One region of the Actinoplanes sp. L3-i22 genome, then DNA from elsewhere that is predicted to be linked to it. Evidence: riboswitches for the same ligand, from Rfam matches in the RefSeq annotation. Region 1 holds a riboswitch; the other holds the start of a gene.
What was found. A riboswitch is a leader RNA that binds a small molecule or an ion and turns the genes downstream of it on or off. The one in region 1 is predicted to bind glycine.
Positions count from the first base shown of each region.

Region 1 (11,504 bases):
GCTCGACCGAGCGGACCATCGACGTCCACGTGATGAACCTCCGCCGCAAGATCGAGTCTGATCCGCAGCGGCCGGCCCAGCTGATCACCGTCTACGGGGTCGGCTACAAGATCGCCGCAGGCCAGCCCTCAGGGAAAGCGCCAGATCCGGCGGGCCCGCCCTCGGGGCCGGCGCTGGATCCAGCAGGTCCGCCCCCGAGGTCGGTGCTGGATCCGGCAGGTCTGCCCCCGAGGTCGGTGCTGGATCCGGCAGGTCTGCCTTCGGGGCCGGTGCCAGATTCGGCGGGTCTGCCCCCGAGGCCGGTGCTGGATTCGACAGGCCTGCCCTCGGGGCCGGTGCCAGATTCGGCGGGTCCCGCGTGATCCGGGTGCCGCTGCGGCACAGCCTGGTCACGCGGCTGCTGGTCACGTCGGTGCTGATCGTGATCGCCGCGATCGTGGCGACGGCGTGGCTGGCCGCGAGCACCGCCACCCGGGCCATCTCGCAGGAGCAGGGGCAGTCGCTGACCGACGACAAGGGCGTCTACGACATGCTCCTCGGCTACGCCGCCACGCACAGCGACTGGTCCGGCGCGCCCGCGCTGATCCAGGCCCGGGCCGCGAAACTGGACCGGCGGATCACGCTGATGACCCTGGACCGGGCGGTGCTCGCCGACTCCGGGCCGGGCCCGTCGCTGGCTGCCGCCCGGCCGTCCGCCACGATCGACCCGCTCAACGTGGACACCGCGCTGACCGGCGGCCCGCTCAACGGGGACACCGCGCTGACCGGCGGCGCCGCGCGGATCGACCCGCGGGCGGTCGGCCCGTTCCGGGTACCCGCCGCGCAGCGCGACGAACTCGACAAGGTCGCGGCCGACGCGCTGTCCTGCATCCGCAAGGTCGGCGCCCAGGGCCGGGTCGTGGACCTGCCGAACGGCCGGCCCTCGATCGTCGTGTCCGGTTTCGATCCGGACAGCTACGCGGCCGGCTGCGCGTCGAAGCTGGCGTTCGTGACGACCAAGGCCGAGGTCAAGCCGCTGGCCCAGCTGGGCCGGCTCGCCACCAGCTGTGCCGGGCTGTCCGCGAAGTACCGGCTCGGTGTGTGGCCGGACTTCTCGGTGTTCTACGCGAGCGCCGTGGACTCGGTGAAGGTCGCCGAGGTCCAGCCGGTCGCCTCGGCGTCGAGCGCCCGGATCAGCGGCTGCGTCGAAAAGGCCCGCCGCGCGATGCTGCAGGCCTACGTCGCCCCGCCGGCCCTGCTGTTCGTCACCGACCCGCGCTCCGGCGCCGACCAGACCCGGTTCACGCTGTCCCGGTCGAACACGATCCGGATCGTGACCGTCACCGGCGGGGTGCTGCTGGCGACGATCCTGGTCACCGTGCTGGTCGGCTACCGCCTGGTCCGGCCGTTGCGCGCGCTGACCGACGCCGCCGACGGGCACCGGCCGGTCCCGGTGTCCACGCAGGACGAGATCGGCCGCCTGGCCCGCGCGCTCAACGACTCGACCGAGCGCCGTGACCGGGCCGAGGCACAGCGCCGCGCGATGGTCAGCGACGTAGCCCACGAGCTGCGCACCCCGCTCACCAACATCCGCAGCTGGCTGGAGGCGGCCCAGGACGATCTGGCGCCCACCGACGGCCAGCTGCTGGAGCTGCTGCACGACGAGGCGCTGCTGCTCCAGCACATCATCGACGACCTGACCGACCTCGCCGCGGCGGACGCGGGGACGCTGCGGGTGCACCCCGAGCCGACGTACGTCCGCGACGTGCTCACCCAGGTCGCGGAGAGCCACCGCGCCCCGGCCCAGGCCGCCGGGGTCGAGCTGACCATCGCGGTCCAGGGCGACCCGGTCGTCACCGCCGACCCGGTCCGGTTGCGGCAGGTGGTGGGCAACCTGGTCGCGAACGGGATCCGCTACACCCCGGCAGGCGGTTCGGTCACCCTCGCCGCGTCCGAAGACCGGATTTCGGTACGGGACACCGGCGTCGGCATCGCCCCGGAGAACCTGCCCCGCATCTTCGACCGCTTCTGGCGCGCCGACGGGTCCCGCAGCCGCACCACCGGCGGCAGCGGCCTGGGCCTGGCCATCGCCCGCAAACTCACCGAAGCCCACGGCGGCACCCTCACCGCGGAGAGCACGCTCGCCCACGGCAGCACCTTCACGATCCGCCTGCCGGCACCCCCACCCCCACCAGCCACCCCGACCTGACCCCACCACCCACCAGCCGTCACCCGCCCACCCGTCGCCGTCCATCACCCCGCCGCCGGCCGCCGCCCGGACCCGGCCCGCGGCCGCTCGACCCGGCCACCGGCCAGCGGCCGCCCGTCCCGGCCAGCGGCCCGCCCGCCGGCCAGCGGCCCGCCCGCCAGCGGTTGCCCGCCACCGGCTCCCGGCCGCCGTCACCCGTCACCCGCCGGCCGCTGCCGCCCGCTGTTGGCCGCTCGCCGGCCCTCGCTGCCCGTCGCCGCTGTCGCCCGCCGCGGCCCGCCACCGGCCTGCGGCATGCCGGCTGTCTCCGTGCTCGCGCATGTTGCTCACCCTCGTTCGCCGGCGCCGGCCACCTCCGGGCCGGCGCACGCAGGCTGTCCCCGGGGCTGGGCCGCGTAGTGCGCTCTCATCGCCTGGTCCGGGTCGGCTGGTCGAGGGTCAGCATGGTGAGCAGTCGCAGGTTGTCCTGGGACGGGCTGCCCGGGTCGGTGTGATAGACGAACAGGGTCTGCTCGGCGTCACCCGAGAGCGTCATCGCCTCGAAGTGCAGGGTGATCGGGCCGACGGCCGGATGGTTCATGCGCTTGAAGCCGTGCGTGCGCTCGTGCACCTGGTGGGCGGTCCACCACGTACCGAATTCTGGGCTCTTCTCCTTTAGCTCTTTGACCAGCTCGCCGAGGCGGAGGTCGTCGGGATTGCGGCCCGCGTAGAGGCGCAGTGTGCCGACGGACTCGGCGGCCACCGCGGCCCAATCGACGAACATCTCCCGGGCGGCCGGGTCGAGGAAGATCCAGCGGGTGTAGTTGCGCTGCGCGGGCGGCAGCAAGGTCCAATCGGTGAGCAGGGCACGGGCGAGATCGTTCGCCGCGAGAACGTCGGTGCGGCGCCCGAGGATCAGCGCGGGATGCCCGGTCATCGACGCGATGAACTGCCGCATCGCCGGGCGCACCCGCTGGGTCTGCGGCTGCCGGGGCTGCCGCCGGACCGGCCGCGCGAGGTCGGCCAGATGGCCGCACGCCGCTGGATCGAGCCGGAAGACCCGGGCCAGCGCCTCGACCACCGCGGTGGACGGGCTGGCGTGCCGGCCCTGCTCCAAGCGGGTGTAGTAGTCGGTGCTGACCCCGGCGAGCCGTGCGACCTCCTCACGGCGAAGGCCACGGACCCGCCGCCCGCTCGATGGACCGGGCAGGCCGGCAGCCTCCGGCGTCAGGCCGGCCCGGCACCTGCGAAGGAAGTCGCCCAGATCTGTCATGCGCCCAATAATGGCCCGCCGGCGAGCCCGCGGACAGGCCCTGGGTGGGCATGCCGTTCCCAGGCAGAGCTGGGCCTGGCTGGCCGTTTCCGGAGCCGTCGCGACGACGAACCATGGGATGCGTCGAACGGCACCGAGTAGGGAGCACACCATGACCACCTGGTTCATCACCGGCACGTCCCGGGGCATCGGCCTCGAACTGGTCACGCAGTTGCTGGAGCGAGGCGACGCCGTCGCGGCGACGACGCGATCGGCGCGGCGTCTCGAAGCGGCCCTGGGCCCCGCCGACCGGAAGCGGCTGCTCGCCCTCGAACTGGATCTCACCGACGAGCAGGCGGTCGCCGAGGCGGTCCGGGCCACCGTCGAGCGCTTCGGCGGCATCGACGTCGTCGTCAACAACGCCGGCTATGGATTTCTCGGTGCGGTCGAGGAGGCCACCGACGCCGAGGTCCGGCAGATGTTCGGCGTGCAGATCTTCGGCGTCTGGAACGTGCTGCGAGCGGTCCTGCCCGGCATGCGCTTCGCCGGTAGTGGTCACGTCATCAACGTCTCGTCGATCCTGGGCCTGACCGCCTTTCCCGGCTGGGGGCTGTACTGCTCTGCCAAGTTCGCGCTGGAGGGGCTGTCGGCCGCGCTCGCCGCGGAGGTGGCCGGCGCCGGCATCCGGGTGAACGTGATCGAGCCCGGCTACACCCGCACCGACTTCCTGGGCGCGTCGTCGCTGGCGCTGGCGTCGAATGCCGGCGACGGCTACCCGGCGATCCGCGAGATGACGTCGGACCATCTGAAGATGCCCGGCACCCAGCTCGGCGACCCGGTGCGGGCCGCCGCCGCGATCATCCGGGTTGCCGATGACGGCGGGGCCCCGCTGCACCAGCTGCTCGGCTCCGACTCCTACGGCCTGGCCAAGGCTCGGCTCGATGCGCTGACCGCGGATGTCGAGGCCGGCCGCGAGCTGGCCCTGAGCACGGAGTTCTCATGATCAGGGGATGGGTTGCCGGCCTCCTCAGCGGGTGGGTTGCCGGCCTCGCGTCAGCGGCGGGCCGGCAGCGCGGCGGCGAGTTCGCGGCGGGAGCTGATGCCGAGCTTCTGGTAGACCTTGCCGAGGTGCCACTCGACCGTGCGCGGGCTCAGGAACAGGGCGGCGGCGATCTCCGCGGTGGTGCGGCCGGTGACGGCCAGCTGAGTGATCGTCGCCTCCTGGGTGGTCAGCTCGACCGTGCCGGCCCGGGCCGCCTTGGTGACCCGCTCGCCGGCCGCCGCCAGCTCGCGCTCGGCGCGGGCGGCGAAGAACGACGCGCCCATCCCGGTGAAGGCGTCGTAGACGGTCTTCAACTCGGTCCGGGCCTCGGCCGGCCGGTCCTGCCGGCGCAGCCACTCGCCGTAGAGCAACCGGGCCCGATGCCCCTGAGTGGCGGTGTCGGCGATCGACAGGAGTTCGACGGCGTCCCGGTAACAGGCTTCGGCGTTACCGGGCGGGCCGGCGAGGGCGTCCGCGACGGCCTGGAAGCCACGGGCGGCCCGGGTCGGGGTGACCGCGGTGCGCTCGGCGAGACGCGCGCGGGCGTCGGCGGCCAGCTCCGGTCGCCCGGCGAGCGCGGCGGCCTCGACCAGCTCGCGCAGCGACCAGACGGCGAGCGCCATCTCGTCGTGGGCGCAGGCGTCCCGCGCCGCCTCGACCGCGGCCGGGAAGTCGCCGAGTCCGTTGTACAGGATCGCGAGGGCACGCCGGCAGACCGTGTGCAGGCGGCCGTCGCCGCGGGCCGCGGCGTCCTGAAGCTTCTCCGCGAGCAGGTCCTTCGTCTGTTGCTCCGGGCCGCGGTGCGCGGCGAGCAGCAGCCGCGACAGCTGGTAAACGGTGGCCCCGGTCTCCCGGATCACGGTGTCCACCTCGGTCAGCAGGTCGGCGGCCTCGGTGAGCCGGCCCTCGTCGATCAGGCTGTGCGCCTGGATGGTCAGCGCGTTCGGCAGCAGCGACAGGGCGCCGCTGCCCCGGGCCAGCTCGACCGCCCGCTGGGTCATCCGGTGGGCGAGGCCCAGCCGGAACAGTTCGTGCGCCGCGGCCGCGGCCAGCCAGACGTGCCCGAAGTCGGCGGCCGAGCCCATCGCGTCGAGGGCGCGGTTCAGGGCCGGGACAGCGACCGTCCGTCCGTCGAGCACCCACGACACGAAGCCGGCCAGCAGCAGGTCCGGGAAGCCCTCGCCGGGCGGCGCGGCGTCCCGGGCGGCGGTCGCGGCCACCCGCAGGTCGTCGCCGCCGAACCGGCCGGCCCAGAAGGCCGCGCCGACCGCCATCAGGAACGCGTCCCGGGCCGCTTCCGGGTCCAGTCCGCCCAGGCGGCGGGCCGCGGCCAGCAGCGGCGGTCCGGCGGCGCGGCCGTGGTGCAGCATGAAGGTGACCCGGGCGCGCAGGCTCTCGGCGCGCGCCTGCGACAGCGGGGCGAGCGGGGTCAGCTCGGCGGCCGCGAGGATGGCGGGGACCAGGGCGTATGCGCCGGCGTCGGCACGTGCGGTGGCCGCGGACACCAGCAGCTCGCCGCGCCGGGCCGGGTCCGGGGTCAGCTCGGCGGCGCGCTCGAGGAAGGCGGCGGCCGCGGACCAGCCACCCCGGGCCAGGGCCCGGCCGGCCGAGCTCTCCAGTTCGGCGGCGACGCCGGGGTCGGTGCCCACGGTGGCGTGGGCCCGGTGCCAGGCCCGCCGGTCCGGGTCGGTGGCCGGGTCGGTCACCTCGGCCAGCGCCGCGTGCACCCGCCGCAGATCGGCCGCGGGGCTGGATCGCCAGGCGGCCGACCGCACCAGTGGGTGCCGGAACCGGACCCGCGCGCCGAACTCGATCAACTGGTCGGCCTCGGCGAGCGACGCGGCCTCGGGGCCGAGGCCCAGCCGTTCCAGAGCCCGCCAGAGCAGCCCCGGGTTGCCGACCGGTTCGACCGCGGCGGTCAGCAGCACGGTCCGGGCCGGGCTCGGCAGCGCCGCGATCCGCCGCTGGAAGCCCTCCTCCACGCGGCTGGTCAGTGGGCCGGTGCCGGGTACGCCGAAGCCGAACGCCAGCTCGGCCGGGGACAGCCCGTGCGGCAGTTCCCGCAGCGCGAGCGGGTTGCCGCGGGTCTCGGCCACGATGCGGTCCCGGACGTGGGCGTCGACCGGGCCGGTCAGCACCGCGTCCAGCAGCGCCCGGGCGTCGGCGTGCGGCAGCCCGCCGATCCGCAGCTCGGGCAGTTCGGCGAGGATCCGGTCGGCGCCGGTGTCCCGCGCGGCGAAGACCAGGGCGACCGACTCGGCCGACAGCCGGCGGGCCACGAAGCCGAGGATCAGCGCGGATGCGTCGTCGATCCACTGCGCGTCATCGACGACGCAGAGCATCGGGCGGGTGCGGGCCGCCTCGGCGAACAGCCCGAGTACGGCGAGCCCGACCAGCAGCCGCTCCGGCGGTGGCCCGGTGGCCAGCCCGAACGCGGTGCTCAGCGCGGCCCGCTGCGGCCCGGCCAGCACGTCGAGGTGGTCCAGCAGCGGGGCGCAGAGCTGCTGCAACGCCGAGTACGCCATCTCCGACTCGGATTCGACGCCGGAGGCCCGCAGCAGCCGGGCGAAATCCGCCCGCGCCGCGAGGTGGTCGAGCAGCGCGGTCTTGCCGCAGCCGGCCTCGCCGCGCAGGACCAGCGCCCGGCTCTGCCCGCCCCGCACCTCCCGGAGCAGCCGGCCGAGGGTGTCCTGTTCTGGCCGCCGCCCGAGAAGATCCACGCGGGCGAGGCTACCGTGCGCGTTCCCGCCCGAACGGGGCTGTCACCTGCGTCACTTCGGTGGCCGGGTGGGCGAGGGGTGCCGGCGAGGCCAGGGTGCCGGCGGGGCGAGGGGTGTCGGGTGGTCGAGGGTGCCGGGTGGGGGAGGGGTGCCGGCGGGGCGAAATGGTCGGCGCCTGGGATCGCACGAGGCGGCAGTCGGGCTGTCGCCGTACGCGAAGCCGGGTTTTAGTGGGGTTGAACGGCTTTTCGGAGTCGACGGCGGGACCGCCGGGGTGGGCGGGAGGCGCGTTCACAGGGCCACCTCGGCATACGAAAAGATCTAGATGGTTTCCACGCTGAAAAAATAATGGAGTAATACAAATGGTGAGCGGCGAGAGCCATGGATCACAGCTGTTGCCGGTGCTCGCTCAGCTGGTGCGCTTCCTGCGTCAGCTCGAGGGGCCGGACAACCCGAGCTCGATTTCGTTGTCCGTGCTGCGCCGGCTCTCCGACGACGGCCCGGCCCGGGTCACCGACCTGGCGCGCCTGACCCGGGCGTCCCAGCCCGGGATGACGCAGCTGGTCGGACGGATGGAGAAGGCCGCGTTGGTCCGCCGCGCCCCCGACCCGACGGACGGCCGCGGCGTGCTCGTCGAGGTCGAGCCGGAGGGGCGGGACCTGCTGAACCGGACGCACGCCTACTACGCGGCGACCTTCGACCAGCTCTTCGGGGAGCTGAGCGCGGACGACGTCGACGCGATCGTGCGGGCGTTGCCGGCGCTGGAACGGCTGGCGCAGGCGGGGGAGAAGCACAACGCGGGCCAGCACGGGCCATGACCGGGCGATGAACGCGACTTGGCAAGATCGAGAAGGGAGTTACCCGGGGCGATCGTCAGGCGGTATGGTCGCAGCCGACAAGTGAAGACTTCGCCGCGACAACCGCTGCGGGAGAGCACTCGCCACACCGGCGGGTCGCCGAAGGAGCAACTTCTCCCTCAGAATCTCTCAGGCCCCCGTACCGCAGCGGTCAGGCGACTCTGGAAAGTCAGTCTCCTCGGAGGCTGCGCCCACGGTGCAAACCGCTCGACAGCGGTGAACCTCTCAGGCAGAGATGACAGAGCGAGGGAGGCCCCGGCACACAAGGAGCCTCCCTGTTGAGACGCACCGCGCTCTTCGACGTTCACCAGCGCCACGGCGCGACCTTCACCGGTTTTGCCGGCTGGGAGATGCCGGTTCGGTACGGCAGTGACGTGGCCGAGCACCACGCCGTACGCAAGTCGGTCGGTCTTTTTGATCTCGGCCACATGGGGCAGATCGAGGTCAGCGGACCGGAAGCCGCAGCGTTCCTGGATTTTGCCCTGGTCGGACGGTTGTCCGCGGTCCGGGTGGGGCGGGCGAAGTACACGATGCTGTGCCACACGACAGGCGGGGTGCTTGACGATCTCGTCGTCTATCGGCTGGCCGAGCGGCGGTTCCTGGTCGTGGCGAACGCGGCGAACGCGCAGGTCGTGCGCGCGATGCTCGGGGAGCACTCGGGCGGGTTCGCGGTGGAGATCGCGATGCTGGACCGGTCGCTGATCGCGGTGCAGGGGCCGGGCGCGGCGGGGATCGTCGGGGCGCATCCGGAACTGCCGTACTACGCGATCAAGAACGGTCAGGTTGCCGGGCGGGACGTGTTGCTGGCGCGGACCGGGTACACCGGCGAGGACGGGTTCGAGATCTACTGCGACAACGCGGATGCGGCCGGGATCTGGGCGTGGGCGGTGGCGAGCGGGGCGAATCCGGCCGGGCTGGCCTGCCGGGACACGCTGCGGCTCGAGGCGGGGATGCCGCTGTACGGGCATGAGCTGACGGTTCGCACGACGCCGTTCGACGCCGGGCTGGGGCGGGTGGTGGCGCTCGACAAGCGGGACTTCGTCGGGGCGGCGGCGCTGCGCGAGGCGGCTGCGCGGGAGGCGGCTGCGCGGGAGGCGGCTGCGCGGGACACGGCTGCGCCGGAGGCGGCTGCGCGGGACGCGGCGGGCGATTCGTCCGGGAACGACCTGGTGGGCCGGCCCGAGGGGCGAGATGCCGATGGCGGGAGCGAATTCGTCTCGTCCGGGAAAGAGCTTGTCGGGCTGGTGGGTAAGGGGCGTCGGTCGCCGCGGGCGGGGTATTCCGTGGTTGACGCGGTGACCGGGGTGAAGGTCGGTGAGGTGACCAGCGGGGCGCCGTCGCCGACGCTGGGGTATCCGATTGCGCTGGCATATGTCACGAAAAATCTGGACAAGGTGGCTCTGGCGGTCGATGTTCGTGGCGTCCACGAAGAGGTCGAAGTCGTCCCGCTCCCGTTCTACCGCCGCCCAACTGCCGCCCGAACTGCCGACCCCGGCGCTCACCGAAGCGGCAGCGGCAACGGCAACGGCAACAACCAAGGAAACCTTATGAACCCGCTCCACCCGGAGGTCTGACAACCCATGGCCGTCTCCGTCTTCGACCTGTTCTCGATCGGCATCGGCCCCTCCAGCTCCCACACGGTCGGCCCGATGCGCGCCGCCCGGCTGTTCACCCGGCTCCTCGACGACCGGGTGACCCGCGTCCGCGCGGAGCTCTTCGGCTCGCTCGGCGCCACCGGCCACGGCCACGGCACCCCGCGCGCCGTGCTGCTGGGCCTGATGGGGGAGGATCCGGAGACCGTCGACACCTCCCTGGAGGTGCCCACGGACGGGCGGATCGTGATCAGCAACGGTCACGAGATCGGCGTCGACCTGGTGCTGCACCGCCGCCGGTCGCTGCCCGAGCACCCCAACGGCATGACCTTCACCGCGCTCGGCGCCGACGGCGCCGAGCTGCTGGCCAAGACCTATTTCTCGGTCGGCGGCGGCTTCGTCGTGGATCAGGTCACTTCCCGGGTACGTACGGACGACACCCCGCTCCCGCATCCGTTCAGCTCCGGCGCGGAGCTGCTGGAGCTGACCCGGACGACCGGATTGTCGATCTCCCGCCTGATGCTGGCCAACGAGACCGCGTGGCGCCCGGCCGCCGAGGTGAAGTCCGGGCTGCTCGCCATCTGGCAGGTCATGGACGACTGCGTGAACGCGGGACTGGACGCCGAAGGCGTGCTGCCCGGGGGCCTCAAGGTCCGTCGGCGGGCCGCGGCCACCGCCCGTCAGCTGCGGGCCGCCGGGGACCCGGCCGTGCACGCCATGGAGTGGCTCACGGCGTACGCGATGGCCGTCAATGAGCAGAACGCGGCCGGAGGTCGCGTGGTGACCGCGCCCACCAACGGCGCCGCGGGCATCATCCCCTCGGTGCTCAGCTACTGCCGGGCGTTCGTGCCGGGTTTCGACGACGACGGGGTCGTCCGGTTCCTGCTGGCGGCCGCCGCGATCGGGCTGCTGTTCAAGGAGAACGCGTCGATCTCCGGCGCCGAGGTGGGTTGTCAGGGCGAGGTCGGTTCGGCGTGCGCGATGGCCGCGGCCGGGCTCGCCGAGGTGCTCGGCGGCACGCCCGAGCAGGTGGAGAACGCCGCCGAGATCGGGATGGAGCACAACCTCGGCCTGACCTGCGACCCGGTCGGCGGACTGGTGCAGATCCCGTGCATCGAGCGGAACGGGATGGCCGCGGTGAAGGCGGTCACCGCGGCGAAGATGGCCCTGCGCGGCGACGGCAAGCACCACGTCTCCCTCGACAAGGTGATCAAGACGATGAAGGAGACCGGCGCCGACATGAAGATCAAGTACAAGGAGACGTCCCGCGGCGGCCTCGCCGTCAACGTCATCGAGTGCTGAGCGCCCGCTACGCCTGATCGAGGTAGCGGACCCCGGTCAGTTGCTCGGCGGCGGACCAGAGACGCCGGCCGACCGCGGGGTCGGCGGCCTCGCGGCTGAGCTTGGCGTCGCCGACGCGGCCGCGCATCTCCAGAAAACCCTGAGGACCGAAGAACTGACCTCCGCGTACGGCGGGAGCCGTGGCGGCCCGCAACTGGGGTTCTGTGCCCCGCTCGACCGGCTGGGTGAGGATCAGCCCAGCCGCCGCCAGCACCTTGCCCGCCCGGCCGAGGTGCTCCCACGCGCGCGGGGTCAGATTCGTCCTGGTCATCCCGGGGTGGGCGAGCACGCTGAGCACCGGTGACCCGGCCGCGCGCAGCCGGCGGTCCAGTTCCAGGCCGAAGATCGTGGTGGCCAGCTTGGACCGGCCGTAGGCGGGCGCGGCCCGGTAGCCCCGCTCGGACATCAGGTCGTCGAAGTCCAGGTGGGCGTTCTTGTGGGTGATCGAGCTGAGGCTGACCACCCGGGCCGCCGGCGCCGCGGTCAGGGTGGCGAGCAGCAGGCCGGTCAGCGCGAAGTGGCCCAGCATGTTC
Region 1 covers NZ_AP024745.1:6,325,451-6,336,954, reverse strand. Annotated here, with positions in the region: partial or broken gene L3i22_RS28590 (response regulator transcription factor) at 1-122, shown strand, start outside; gene L3i22_RS28585 (cell wall metabolism sensor histidine kinase WalK) at 359-2,188, shown strand; gene L3i22_RS28580 (helix-turn-helix transcriptional regulator) at 2,595-3,440, opposite strand; gene L3i22_RS28575 (SDR family NAD(P)-dependent oxidoreductase) at 3,592-4,422, shown strand; gene L3i22_RS28570 (LuxR family transcriptional regulator) at 4,473-7,181, opposite strand; gene L3i22_RS28565 (MarR family winged helix-turn-helix transcriptional regulator) at 7,544-7,999, shown strand; glycine riboswitch at 8,098-8,193, shown strand; gene gcvT (glycine cleavage system aminomethyltransferase GcvT) at 8,317-9,612, shown strand; gene L3i22_RS28555 (L-serine ammonia-lyase) at 9,619-10,932, shown strand; gene L3i22_RS28550 (oxidoreductase) at 10,940-11,504, opposite strand, start outside.

Region 2 (11,504 bases), 190 kb from region 1:
GCGGCGTCTACTTCAAGGACCCGGCCGGGCACGCCGTCGAGCTGATCACCCGGCCGTACATCTGAGTTCTGGACCCTCCGAACCGGCGCCGGGCGTCCACGTCGGCGGTCCACGCCGCACGGACACCCGGCGCCGCCGCGACGGTCCCGGCGTCCAGACCGCTGCCCCGCTGCCCGCTGCCCCGCTGCCCCGCTGCCCCGCCGGATGGTCACGGCTGCCGCCTGCTCGCTGATGGCTTGCCAGGCACCGCCCGCTGTCGGTCACGGCTGCGGCCGCCACTTGCGGGAGTTGCCGATTGCGGTTGCTTCGGGGGTACGCCGTGGGCGCGCTTAGCCGTCCGCGCAAGCCGCCGGCTGGCGTCCAGGGCTGTCCCAGCGCGATTGAGCAGCCCTCACCACCAGCCGAATCGAACGAGCTGGCGCCCACGGTCGTCAAAGGCCCGCGGAACAGCCGTAACCACCAGCCGACCTCCGCAGCCCGCGCCGCCCGGCCGACCAGGCCGTGCGGGCAGACCCCACCCTCCACCGGGGGCAGGCCGCCACCAGCCATTATCCCGGAATTCTCAAGATCACGCCGAGGGGCCTGTGGACAAGCCGCTGCTGTGGAAAACCTCAAACGATCACCAGAATTTGTTAGCGTCCGGAGTCCGAAGTAGAGGGGCTGGCGATGCGTATCACGGTGCTCGGCGGGTGCGGCGCCTGGCCGCTGCGCGGTGAGGCGTGCAGCGGGTTCCTGGTCGAGCTGGACGGTTTCCGGCTGGTCGTCGATGTGGGGTACGGGACGATGCCCCGCCTGCCCAGCCCCGACATCGACGCCGTGATCGTCAGTCACGGTCATCCGGACCACTGCGCCGACCTGAACCCGCTGCTCCGGGCCCGGGTGCTGCGTGCCGAGCCGGCGCCGCCGCTGCCGGTGTTCGCGCCGGGCGGTGCGCTGGACGCGGTGCTCGCGCTGGACCGGCCGGGGATGCTGGACAGCGGGCTCGATCTGCACGAGTTCGTGCCGGGTGACCGGTTCGAGGCGGGGCCGTTCCGGGTCGAGACGGCGCTGCTGCCGCACTGGGTGCCGAATGCGGGGCTGCGGATCAGCGCCGGCGGGCAGGTGCTGGCGTATACCGGGGATTGCGGGCCCAGCCCGGAGGTGGCCCGCCTGGCCCGGGACGCGGATGTCTTCCTGGCCGAGGCTTCCCATCTTGACGACGTACCGAAGGAGGCCGTTGGTTTTCTTTCCAGCGCGACCATTGCGGGCGGGGAGGCGGCGCAGGCCGCGGCCGGTCATCTCGTGCTGACGCACCTCTTCGCGGAGACTCCGCCGGAGGAGGCGGCCGAGGCCGCGCGCAGCCGCTTCGACGGGGAGGTCACCGTCGCCCGCTCCGGCCTGGTCCTGCGCCTCTGACCCGGCCGCCCAGCACAAGCCGGGCCCCGACACCAGCCCGGCCCGGCCCGGCGGGAGCACAGCCCGGCGGGAGCACAGCCCGGCGGGAGCACAGCCCGGCGGGAGCACAGCCGGGGCTGGCGGCGGCGCGGCCCAGCAGGAGCGCGGCAGCAACCCAGCCCGGGGTCAGCGGCTGAAGAGGGCGCGCCAGCGGGACAGCAGCACGCCCGAATTCGGGGACTCCAGTCGTTCGACGGACTCCTGACGCAGGCCCGAGGCAGCGAAGGCGTCGATCTCGGCGCGGGTCAGCGGCCACGGCGGCCCGTCGCCCGAGGAGTCGGTGACGGCGGCGGCGAGAACGAGGAGCGTTCCCCCGGCGGCGACGAACGTGCCCACCTCGGCGATCGCGCGGGCGCGGATCTCCGCCGGCAGAGCCTGAACGTTGTTGCTCTCCAGCACGAAGTCGTAGCCCCGCCGCCACTCCGCCGGCGGCTCCAGCAGATCGGCCACCCGATAGTCGACCGCCGACCGGGGATGCCGCGACCGAGCCAGCGCAATCGCCGTCCCAGAGATATCAAAAGCGGTCACCGCATACCCCAGCCCCGCGAGGTGTTCAGCATCCCGCCCGTTGCCGCACCCGACCACCAGCGCCCGCTGCCCGTCCCCACCCGCAAGCGCGAACTCCCGCAGGTTCACGCTGGCCGAGGGCACGTCCCACGGCACGGTGGCCCGCCCGTCCCGCGCCTCGGCATAGAGCCGCTCGAACCACCCCGTCGCATCCCCGTCCGCCAGCGACTCCGCCGCGAGCCGCCGGACATCACCGATCCTCGGGTCGGCGGCCATCAGCGCGGCACGACCCGCCGAAGTTCCCGGAGTGCCTGCCGCCGCACGTCCCCGACCAGGGTGTCGATGTAGAGGCGCCCGTCCAGATGGTCCGTCTCGTGCTGCAGCGCCCGCGCCAGGAAGCCCGTCCCCGCGATCACCACCGGCTCACCGTGCTGATCGAAGCCGCGCGCGGTGACCGACATCGCCCGCTTCGTCGAGTAGCCGAGCCCGGGCAGCGAGAGGCAGGCCTCGTCGTCCTCCTGCTCCCCGTCGAAGTCGGACAGCACCGGGTTGATCAGATGCCCGACCTGCCCGGCCACGTTGTAGGAGAACACCCGCAGCCCGATCCCGATCTGCGGCCCGGCAACCCCGGCCCGCCCCGGCTCCCGGACGGTGTCCTCCAGGTCCCGGACGATCTCGCGCAGGCTGGCGTCAAAATCGGTCACCGGGTCGGAGGGCGTGCGCAGGACCGGGTCACCGTAGAGCCGAATCGGCCGTACTGTCATGCCCGAAATCCTATCCAGCCGTTACCGGATCAGGCCGCGAGGGCCGCGGGAACGGCGAAATCGCGGGCCGGAGAAAGCTGGGCGAGGTGGAGCCCGTCGAAGCTGATGGCACTCAGCCCGGCCGCCGCCGGCCGGTCGATGATCGTGATGGTGGCCACGTCGCGGTGGATCCGGTGGCCCGGGTCGGCGACCGCCGACAGCAGCCGCTGCCACTTGCGCACGTGCGTCGCGAACGAGGACCGCCGCACCTGGCGCCGGCGCGCCTCCTGCCCGGCCAGCGCCTCCCGCGGATCAACATCGAGAAGCAGCAGATGCGTACGCCGATCCGCCCGCCGCGCCGCCCCGACGATCAGCCGGGTCGCCCAGTCCCGAGTCCCCGACTCGTGCACCACGACCGATTCGGTCCCTCGCAGCGCCCGGTACAACCGCACGAAGTGCGCCACGTGCACGACCGGCCGCCAGTACTTGTACGGAATCGCCCCGAGATACGGACTCCACTCGACCCGGGCCTGCTCGGAGTCGAGGAGCCGCACCCCCGGCCGCGGAAAGAGCCGCTTGAGCAGCGTCGTCTTCCCCGCTCCGGGCACCCCGGCCACCACGAGCAGCGCACCGGCCGGATAGTTGAGCTCCGGAACGCGGCGCCCGCGGAGGTCCTGGCCGACGGCCATGGTCGTTTCCTCTCCCGCCGGGGCAGGAGACCGGATCCCCGATGACATCCCGAGACCTCGGCCCCTGTCCGCGGCAACTCACGTCACCAACAGGGCCGAAGGTCTGGTCCGCCTCGGGAAACCCCGAGGCCCGGGCGTCGGGGGCCGGAGGGCCCCAGGATGTCGAACGACCGGCGGGAGGACTACTCCCCTTCAGCGCGAAAGAATACCGTCACGCCGCAAGCAGGGCCGTCCGGTCGCGCAGCAGCATGTTCTTGAGCTTGATCAGCGACCGCCGGGTCTGGCTCTTGACCACGGTGATCGGCACGTCGAGCTCGGCGGCGACCTGTTCGACGCTCTGGTCGGCGAAGTACCGCAGCACCACGATCTTCCGGTCCCGGGCGGGGAGCCGGCGCAGCGCGCCGAGCATGGTGATCCGCAGGTCGAGGTCCATCGAGTACTCGGGTTCACGCAGCTCGCCCGGGGTCGACTCGGTGGAGCTGCGGCGGCGCCGATGGTCGACGTACGTCCGGAACAGGACCTTCTGGGCGTACGCCGGAAGGTTGTCGCTGTCCGCGGCCCGGTCCCAGCTCAGGAAGAGCTTGGTCAGGGTGGTCTGGGTCAGGTCCTGGGCGAGGTGCCAATCGCGGCACAGCTGGAACGCGCTGCTGTGCAGTCGCTGTCTGGTGTCGTTCGCGAACGTCGCGAACTCCTCCGAAACCGGCGAGATAGTGAGCATGACCTGGGTGTCGCCTTCTCTGGGGCCCACGGTGGCAGGGGATGTCACTGTGGACCGTGTCCGGGAAACGCGTGCGTCAAGGTACGCGCTCATCCCCCGATCGTGGGGGCGGACGTTGAGAGTGGCACGCAATAGGTAGAGAACGCTCGGAAGCCACTATGCGGAAGCTGTGACCGGTCCCGCGAGCGCCGCCCGCAGCGGTCCGGCCTTCGCGGCGGCCTCGGCGACCTCGGCCTCCGGGTCGCTGTCGGCGGTGATCCCGCCGCCGGCCCAGGCGTGCACGCGGGCGCCGTCGACGGCCACCGTGCGGATGCTCAGCCCCAGGTCGACGTGGTCGTGCCCGATCCAGCCGAGGGCGCCCATGCTGACCCCGCGGCCGACCGGTTCGAGTGCGGCGATCTGCGCCAGCGCGGCGATCTTGGGCGCCCCGGTGACGCTCCCGCCGGGACAGACCGCCCGCAGCAGCTCGGCCAGACCCACGTCGCCGGACAGCGGCGCCGAAACCACCGATTCCGCCTGCCAAAGACCACACCATTGGCGTACGGCGAACAGCTCCTCCACCCGCACCGGCCCGGTCCCGGGCAGCCGGGCGAGGTCGTTGCGCTCCAGGTCGACGATCATCACGTGCTCGGCGCGTTCCTTGGCCGAGGCGAGCAGCTCCCGGCGGCCCTCGGCGGTGGCCGGCCGGGTCCCCTTGATCGGCCGGGTGAGGACCCGCCCGTCGCGCACCTCGACGAGGGTCTCCGGCGACGCGGTGGCGATCGCCCAGGAGCCGTCCGGGGCGGCGAGGACCCCGCCGTACCGCGCGCCGGGCAGGGCGGCGACGCGGTTCAGCGCCGCGGCCGGATCTCCGGCGTACGGCGCGGACGCGTGCCCCACCACATTGACCTGATAGACGTCGCCCCGCCCGATCGCGTCCCGGACCCGCTGCACCGCCTGCGCGTGCTGTTCAGGACTCCAGCTCGCCGCCCACGTCCCGAGTTCCCAGTCACCGGTTGAACCGGTGGTGACCTGCGGGGCGTGTACCCAGATGACGGCGTGGACGTCGGGGACGGAGGGGACCGGCGAGGGTGCGCCGGGCGTGGCGTTGATCATCACTGATCCGGCATCAGCCGACACGTAGAGCGACGCTCCGCAAATAGTGCCATGGCCGTTAGTCCTATTTTTGTCATCCGTTCGGCCGAGGTTTCGCACCGGCAGTCCGCTGTCGGCCAGGAACCCGGTCAGAAGCTCAGCAGGGTCACCGGAATCACCCTGTCGCCACGAAAACGAACGTAACGCATGGTGACGGGCACGGCAGGCGGTGGGAGCCGCCGGAGGAGCACCGGAGGGAGGTACCGGAGAGTGGTCGGCAGGCCCCCGGACGTGGACCATCGGAAGCGCGGAATCGTGGCCCGACGCCGTCACTCGGTTGAACCGTTGTCGTTCGATGTGAGGTAACGTTCGGCCTCGACTTTGTGAACCTTCACACAGCCCCCTACCGGAGAAAACCCGCGATGTGCCATCACCTGAACCAATGCCCTCCAGCCGACGCGATCGACCGGGAGGCCGCCCGTACCGTGGCGACCTTCTGCGAGCAGGGCTGGAGCCTGCTGTGCAACGGTGTCATCGTTTTCGAGGACACCGGTGAGCTCCTGCCGGACGGCACCACGATCGAACCGCACCGAGGTCCGGCCCGGCACGCACTCGCCGCTTAGTTACTGAGGGTAACGATACGGCCGCCCGGTTTTGGCGGAAGTTTCGCAGCCCGAAGCCCCCCAGCGGGCTCCTCTCATGAGGAGGCCCGACCACCCGACATCCGTGGACTTCTCGGTTGAGACAGACCGGCGGCCGGCGGGCAAAGACGGCGCAGGCCGCGATCCGATGAAGAACCGCGACCTGCGCATCAAATCGTAGGGTCAGCTCTCGAAGGCCTCCGGCGAGGGGCACGAGCAGACCAGGTTCCGGTCCCCGTACGCCCCGTCGATACGGCGCACCGGCGGCCAGTACTTCGCGGTCCGGTCGACGCCCTTCGGGAAGCCGGCGACCGAGCGCGGGTAGGGGTGCTCCCACTCGTCCGCGGTCACCGCCGACGCGGTGTGCGGCGCGTTGGCCAGCGGATTGTCGTCCTTGGGCCAGACGCCCGCGGCGACCTGATCGATCTCCGCCTTGATCGCGATCAGGGCGTCGCAGAACCGGTCCAGCTCGGCCAGGTCCTCGCTCTCGGTCGGCTCCACCATCAGTGTGCCGGCCACCGGGAACGACATGGTCGGCGCGTGGAAGCCGTAGTCGATCAGCCGCTTCGCGACGTCGTCGACGGAGACGCCGGTGGCCTTGGTGATCGGCCGCAGGTCGAGGATGCACTCGTGCGCGACCAGGCCGTGCTCCCCCGCGTAGAGCACCGGGTAGTGCTCGCGCAGCCGGGCCGCCACGTAGTTCGCGGCCAGCACCGCGGTCGCGGTGGCCTGGGCCAGGCCGTCCGGGCCCATCATCCGCACGTACGCCCAGGAGATCGGCAGGATGCCGGCCGAGCCGTGCGCCGCCGCCGAGACGGCGTGGTGGTCGCCCTGCTCGAGCGGGTTGCCGGGCAGGAAGTCGGCGAGGTGCGCGCGGACCGCGACCGGGCCGACGCCGGGACCGCCGCCGCCGTGCGGGATGCAGAACGTCTTGTGCAGGTTCAGGTGCGACACGTCCGCCCCGAACTTGCCCGGCTTGGCGTAGCCGACCAGCGCGTTCAGGTTCGCGCCGTCGACGTACACCTGACCACCGGCCGCATGTACCTTCTCGCACAGCTCGGCGATCGAGGTCTCGTAGACGCCGTGCGTGGACGGGTAGGTCACCATGATCGCCGAGAGCGAGCCGGCGTGCTTCTCGATCTTGGCGGCCAGGTCGGTGAGGTCGACGTTGCCGTTCTCGTCGCAGGCCACCACGACCACCCGCATGCCGGCCATCACGGCGCTGGCCGCGTTGGTGCCGTGCGCGGACGACGGGATCAGGCAGACGTCGCGGTGCGTCTCGCCGCGCGAGCGGTGGTAGCCACGGATCGCGAGCAGGCCGGCCAGCTCACCCTGGGAGCCGGCGTTCGGCTGGACGCTGACCGCGTCGTAGCCGGTGATCTCGGCGAGCCAGCCCTCCAGCTGGGCGACCAGTTCCTCGTACCCCCGGGTCTGGTCGGACGGGGCGAACGGGTGGATGTTCGCGAACTCGGGCCAGGTGACCGCCTCCATCTCGGTGGTGGCGTTCAGCTTCATCGTGCACGAGCCCAGCGGGATCATGCCGCGGTCCAGCGCGTAGTCGCGGTCCGAGAGCCGGCGCAGGTAGCGCAGCATGCTGGTCTCGGAGTGGTGCGTGTTGAAGACCGGGTGGTGCAGGTAGTCGCTGGTCCGGGCGAGCGGCTTGGCGCCGCACTCGGCCGGCTCGGCGACGGTCGCGCCGAACGCGGCCAGCACCGCCGCGACGTGCGCCGCGGTGGTGGTCTCGTCGGCCGCGATCGACACCCGGTCCGCGTCGACCAGGCGCAGGTCGACGCCGGACTCGGCGGCGGCCGCCACGATCGCCTCGGCGCGCCCGGGGACGACCGCCGTGATCGTGTCGAAGAACGCCTGGTGGGCGACCTGGACGCCGGCCGCCGCGAGGCTGCCGGACAGGGTCAGGGCGTGGCCGTGGACCCGCTTGGCGATCGCGCGCAGCCCGGCCGGGCCGTGGTAGACCGCGTACATCCCGGCCATCACGGCGAGCAGGACCTGGGCGGTGCAGATGTTGCTGGTCGCCTTCTCCCGGCGGATGTGCTGCTCGCGGGTCTGCAGGGCGAGCCGGTACGCCGGCGCCCCGTCCGCGTCCTTGGAGACGCCGACCAGGCGCCCGGGCAGCGAGCGCTCCAGCCCGGCCCGGACGGCCAGGTAACCCGCGTGCGGGCCGCCGAAGCCGAGCGGCACGCCGAAGCGCTGGGTGGTGCCGGCCGCGATGTCCGCGCCGATCTCGCCCGGGGCCCGCAGCAGGGTCAGCGCGAGCAGGTCGGCGGCGACCGTGACCAGGGCGCCCTTGGCGTGCGCGGCCTCGACCAGGGCGGCGTGGTCGCGGACCGCGCCGGACGCGCCCGGGTACTGCAGGTGCAGGCCGAAGAACTCGGCCGGCAGCTCGTCGCCGGCGTCCAGGTCGACCAGCTTGACGTCGATGCCGAGCGGCTCGGCCCGGGTGCGCAGCACGGCGAGCGTCTGCGGGAACGTGTCGGCGTCCACGACGTACGTCGAAGACTTGGTCTTGGAAGCCCGGCGGGCCAGCGTCATCGCCTCGGCGACCGCCGTCGCCTCGTCCAGCATCGACGCGTTCGCGGTGGTCAGCCCGGTCAGGTCGGTGACCATGGTCTGGAAGTTGAGCAGCGCCTCCAGGCGGCCCTGGCTGATCTCCGGCTGGTACGGCGTGTACGCCGTGTACCAGGCCGGGCTCTCCAGCACGTTCCGCTTGATCACCGCGGGCGTGTGGGTGCCGTAGTAGCCCAGGCCGATCATCGGGGTGGCGACGACGTTGCGGCCGGCGATCGCGCGCAGCTCGGCGATCGTCTCCTCCTCGGAGGCGCCGGCCGGCAGATCCAGCTCGCCCCGGAACCGGATCGACGACGGGATCGCCGCGTTCATCAGGTCGCCGAGCGACTCGTACCCGACGGCCTTGAGCATCTCGGTCTGCTCGTCAGCCTGCGGACCGATGTGGCGGTGGGTGAATGACGACGTCATGGGCGACTCCCGGGCTTGAGAAGGCTGACAAAGCCCTCCCCCTCTGTCATACCCACAAACGGGGACTTCAGAGTCGCCTGCCCGCGCAGTTCGGGTGCCTGTAGAGATTCCGGGGAGGAGTTGCCCCTTCGGCGCCCGTGCTCGTCGATGTGTCGAGACCCGGGTCTCTCCCACGCGGCTGGCAACCAACCTACCAGTGGACATGACCAAGATCGGTACTCCTAGGGTGGAGCTGTGACCTACACCCCTGCCGTTGATCGCTACGAGTCCATGACGTACCGCCGCACCGGTCGCAGCGGACTCAAACTGCCCGCCATCTCCCTGGGCCTCTGGCACAACTTCGGTGACACCCGCCCGGCCGACCGCCAGCGGGACATCGTGCGCCGCGCCTTCGACCTCGGGGTCACCCACTTCGACCTGGCCAACAACTACGGCCCGCCGCCCGGCAGCGCGGAGACCAACTTCGGCCGGATCCTGGCCGCCGACTTCAAGAGCCACCGCGACGAGATGATCATCTCCAGCAAGGCCGGCTACACCATGTGGGACGGCCCCTACGGCGACTTCGGCTCGCGGAAATACCTGGTCAGCTCGCTGGACCAGTCGCTGCAGCGGCTCGGCCTCGACTACGTGGACGTCTTCTACCACCACCGGCCGGACCCGGAGACCCCGCTGGAGGAGACGATGGGGGCGCTCGACCACATCGTGCGCTCCGGCAAGGCCCTCTACGTCGGCCTGAGCAACTACAAGGCCGAGCAGACCGCGAAGGCCGCCGCGATCCTGCGCGAGCTGGGCACGCCGCTGCTGATCCACCAGCCGTCCTACTCGATCCTGAACCGCTGGACCGAGCACGACAACCTGCTGGACACGCTGGAGGAGGCGGGCGCCGGCTGCATCGCGTTCAGCCCGCTGCAGCAGGGCCTGCTCACCGACCGGTACCTGGACGGCATCCCGGACGACTCGCGGATCCGGACCAGCGTCTTCCTCAACGAGAGCTCGCTCGACGCGAAGACCCTCGGCCGGCTGCACGCGCTCAACGACATCGCCAAGCGGCGCGGTCAGTCCCTGGCCCAGCTCGCGCTGGCCTGGGCGCTGCGCGACCCCCGGATGACCAGCCTGATCATCGGCGCGTCCAGCGTCCAGCAGCTGGAGAACAACATCGCCGCCCTGAACAACCCCGAGCTGTCCGCCGCCGACCTGAGCGACATCGACGGCACCGTCCTCGATCTCTAAGATCAAGATCAACCCAATTGTTTGGTACGGCGTAATTGCCGCGCACGCCCGGGCCGGTCTTCGTTACCGTCCCGGGCATGACGGAGCTGATCGAGAAGCACACGATCCTGGCTGTCGTGGTCGGCTCCCGCGCCTACGGGCTGGACGGGCCGGAAAGCGACTATGACCGGCGCGGGGTCTACGCGGCCCCGACCCGGGACTTCTGGCGCCTCGACAAGCCGCCCACCCACCTGGACGGGCCCGCCGAGGAGCAGTTCTCCTGGGAGGTCGAGCGGTTCTGCACCCTGGCGCTGCAGGCCAACCCGACCGTTCTGGAAGTGCTCTGGTCCCCGCTGATCGAGTCGAGCACGGTCGACGGCGAGGAACTGCTCGCCGCCCGCACCGCGTTCCTGTCCCGGCGGGTCGCCGAGACCTACGGGAACTACGCGCGCGACCAGCTCGACAAGGTCGCGTCCCGGCGCGCCCGGACCGGGGAGATCAACCACAAGCAGGCCATGCACATGATCCGGCTGCTGATGGCCGGCGCGCACGTGCTGCGGACCGGCGAGATCCTGGTCGACGTGCGGCACCTGCGGGACCGGCTGCTCGCCGTCCGGCAGGGCTCGGTCGCCTGGGACGACGTGGCCGCGTGGGCCGCCGAGCTCCTCGCCGACCTGGGCACGGCCGCCGCCGGGACCCGGCTGCCCGAGCATCCGGACCGCGACCTGGTCGACCGGCTGCTGGCCGGCGTCCGGGAACGAGGACTGTCCCGGTGAACGGGGCTCACGACGTACCCAAGGGGAGAGAATGACCATCGCAGTGCCGGAGTGGGCGGCGGACGTCGCCCGGCAGCTTCCCTATCCCTTGGTCTTCTGCACCGTGAGCGGCGCCCACCTGTACGGCTTCGCCTCGATCGACTCCGACCTCGACCTGCGCGCCGCGCACGTGCTCCCGGCCGTCGAGGTCGTCGGGCTGCACACCGGCCCGGCCACGCTGCAGCGCGCCGGCGTCCGCGACGGCGTCGAGCTGGACGTCGTCTCGCACGACCTGCTGAAGTTCGCCAAGCTGCTGAACAGCCGCAACGGCTACGTCCTGGAGCAACTGCTGTCCCCGCTCGTGGTCGTCACGTCGCCGCTGCACGCCGCGCTGGTCGACCTGACGCCCGGGCTGATCACCAGCAATCACGCCTATCACTACCTGGGGTTCTCGCACAGCCAGGAGAAGCTGTACGCGAAGACCGGCGAGCTGAAGCCGGCGCTGTACACGCTGCGGGTCCTGCTGACCGGCATCCACCTGATGAGAACCGGTCAGCTGGAGACCGATCTGGGGGTGCTGGGCACGTCGCTGCCCTACGTCCCGGACCTGATCGCCGCCAAGCGCGACGCCGAACACGGCCCGTTCCCACCGGACGTCGCCGCCCGCCTGGCCGACGACATCCCCCGCCTGCGCGCCGACCTGGAGACCGCCCGCGACAACTCCCCGCTGCCGAACCACC
Region 2 covers NZ_AP024745.1:6,138,329-6,149,832, forward strand. Annotated here, with positions in the region: gene L3i22_RS27605 (VOC family protein) at 1-65, shown strand, start outside; gene L3i22_RS27610 (MBL fold metallo-hydrolase) at 667-1,395, shown strand; gene L3i22_RS27615 (bifunctional 2-polyprenyl-6-hydroxyphenol methylase/3-demethylubiquinol 3-O-methyltransferase UbiG) at 1,561-2,217, opposite strand; gene L3i22_RS27620 (peptide deformylase) at 2,217-2,705, opposite strand; gene L3i22_RS27625 (AAA family ATPase) at 2,735-3,373, opposite strand; gene L3i22_RS27630 (SigE family RNA polymerase sigma factor) at 3,585-4,091, opposite strand; gene L3i22_RS27635 (chorismate-binding protein) at 4,248-5,465, opposite strand; gene L3i22_RS27640 (DUF5999 family protein) at 5,588-5,788, shown strand; gene gcvP (aminomethyl-transferring glycine dehydrogenase) at 5,990-8,800, opposite strand; glycine riboswitch at 8,877-8,983, opposite strand; gene mgrA (L-glyceraldehyde 3-phosphate reductase) at 9,035-10,030, shown strand; gene L3i22_RS27655 (DNA polymerase beta superfamily protein) at 10,108-10,785, shown strand; gene L3i22_RS27660 (DNA polymerase beta superfamily protein) at 10,817-11,504, shown strand, end outside.
Region 2: linked by a shared signal. The riboswitch ahead of gcvP (aminomethyl-transferring glycine dehydrogenase) and the one ahead of gcvT (glycine cleavage system aminomethyltransferase GcvT) in region 1 are both predicted to bind glycine.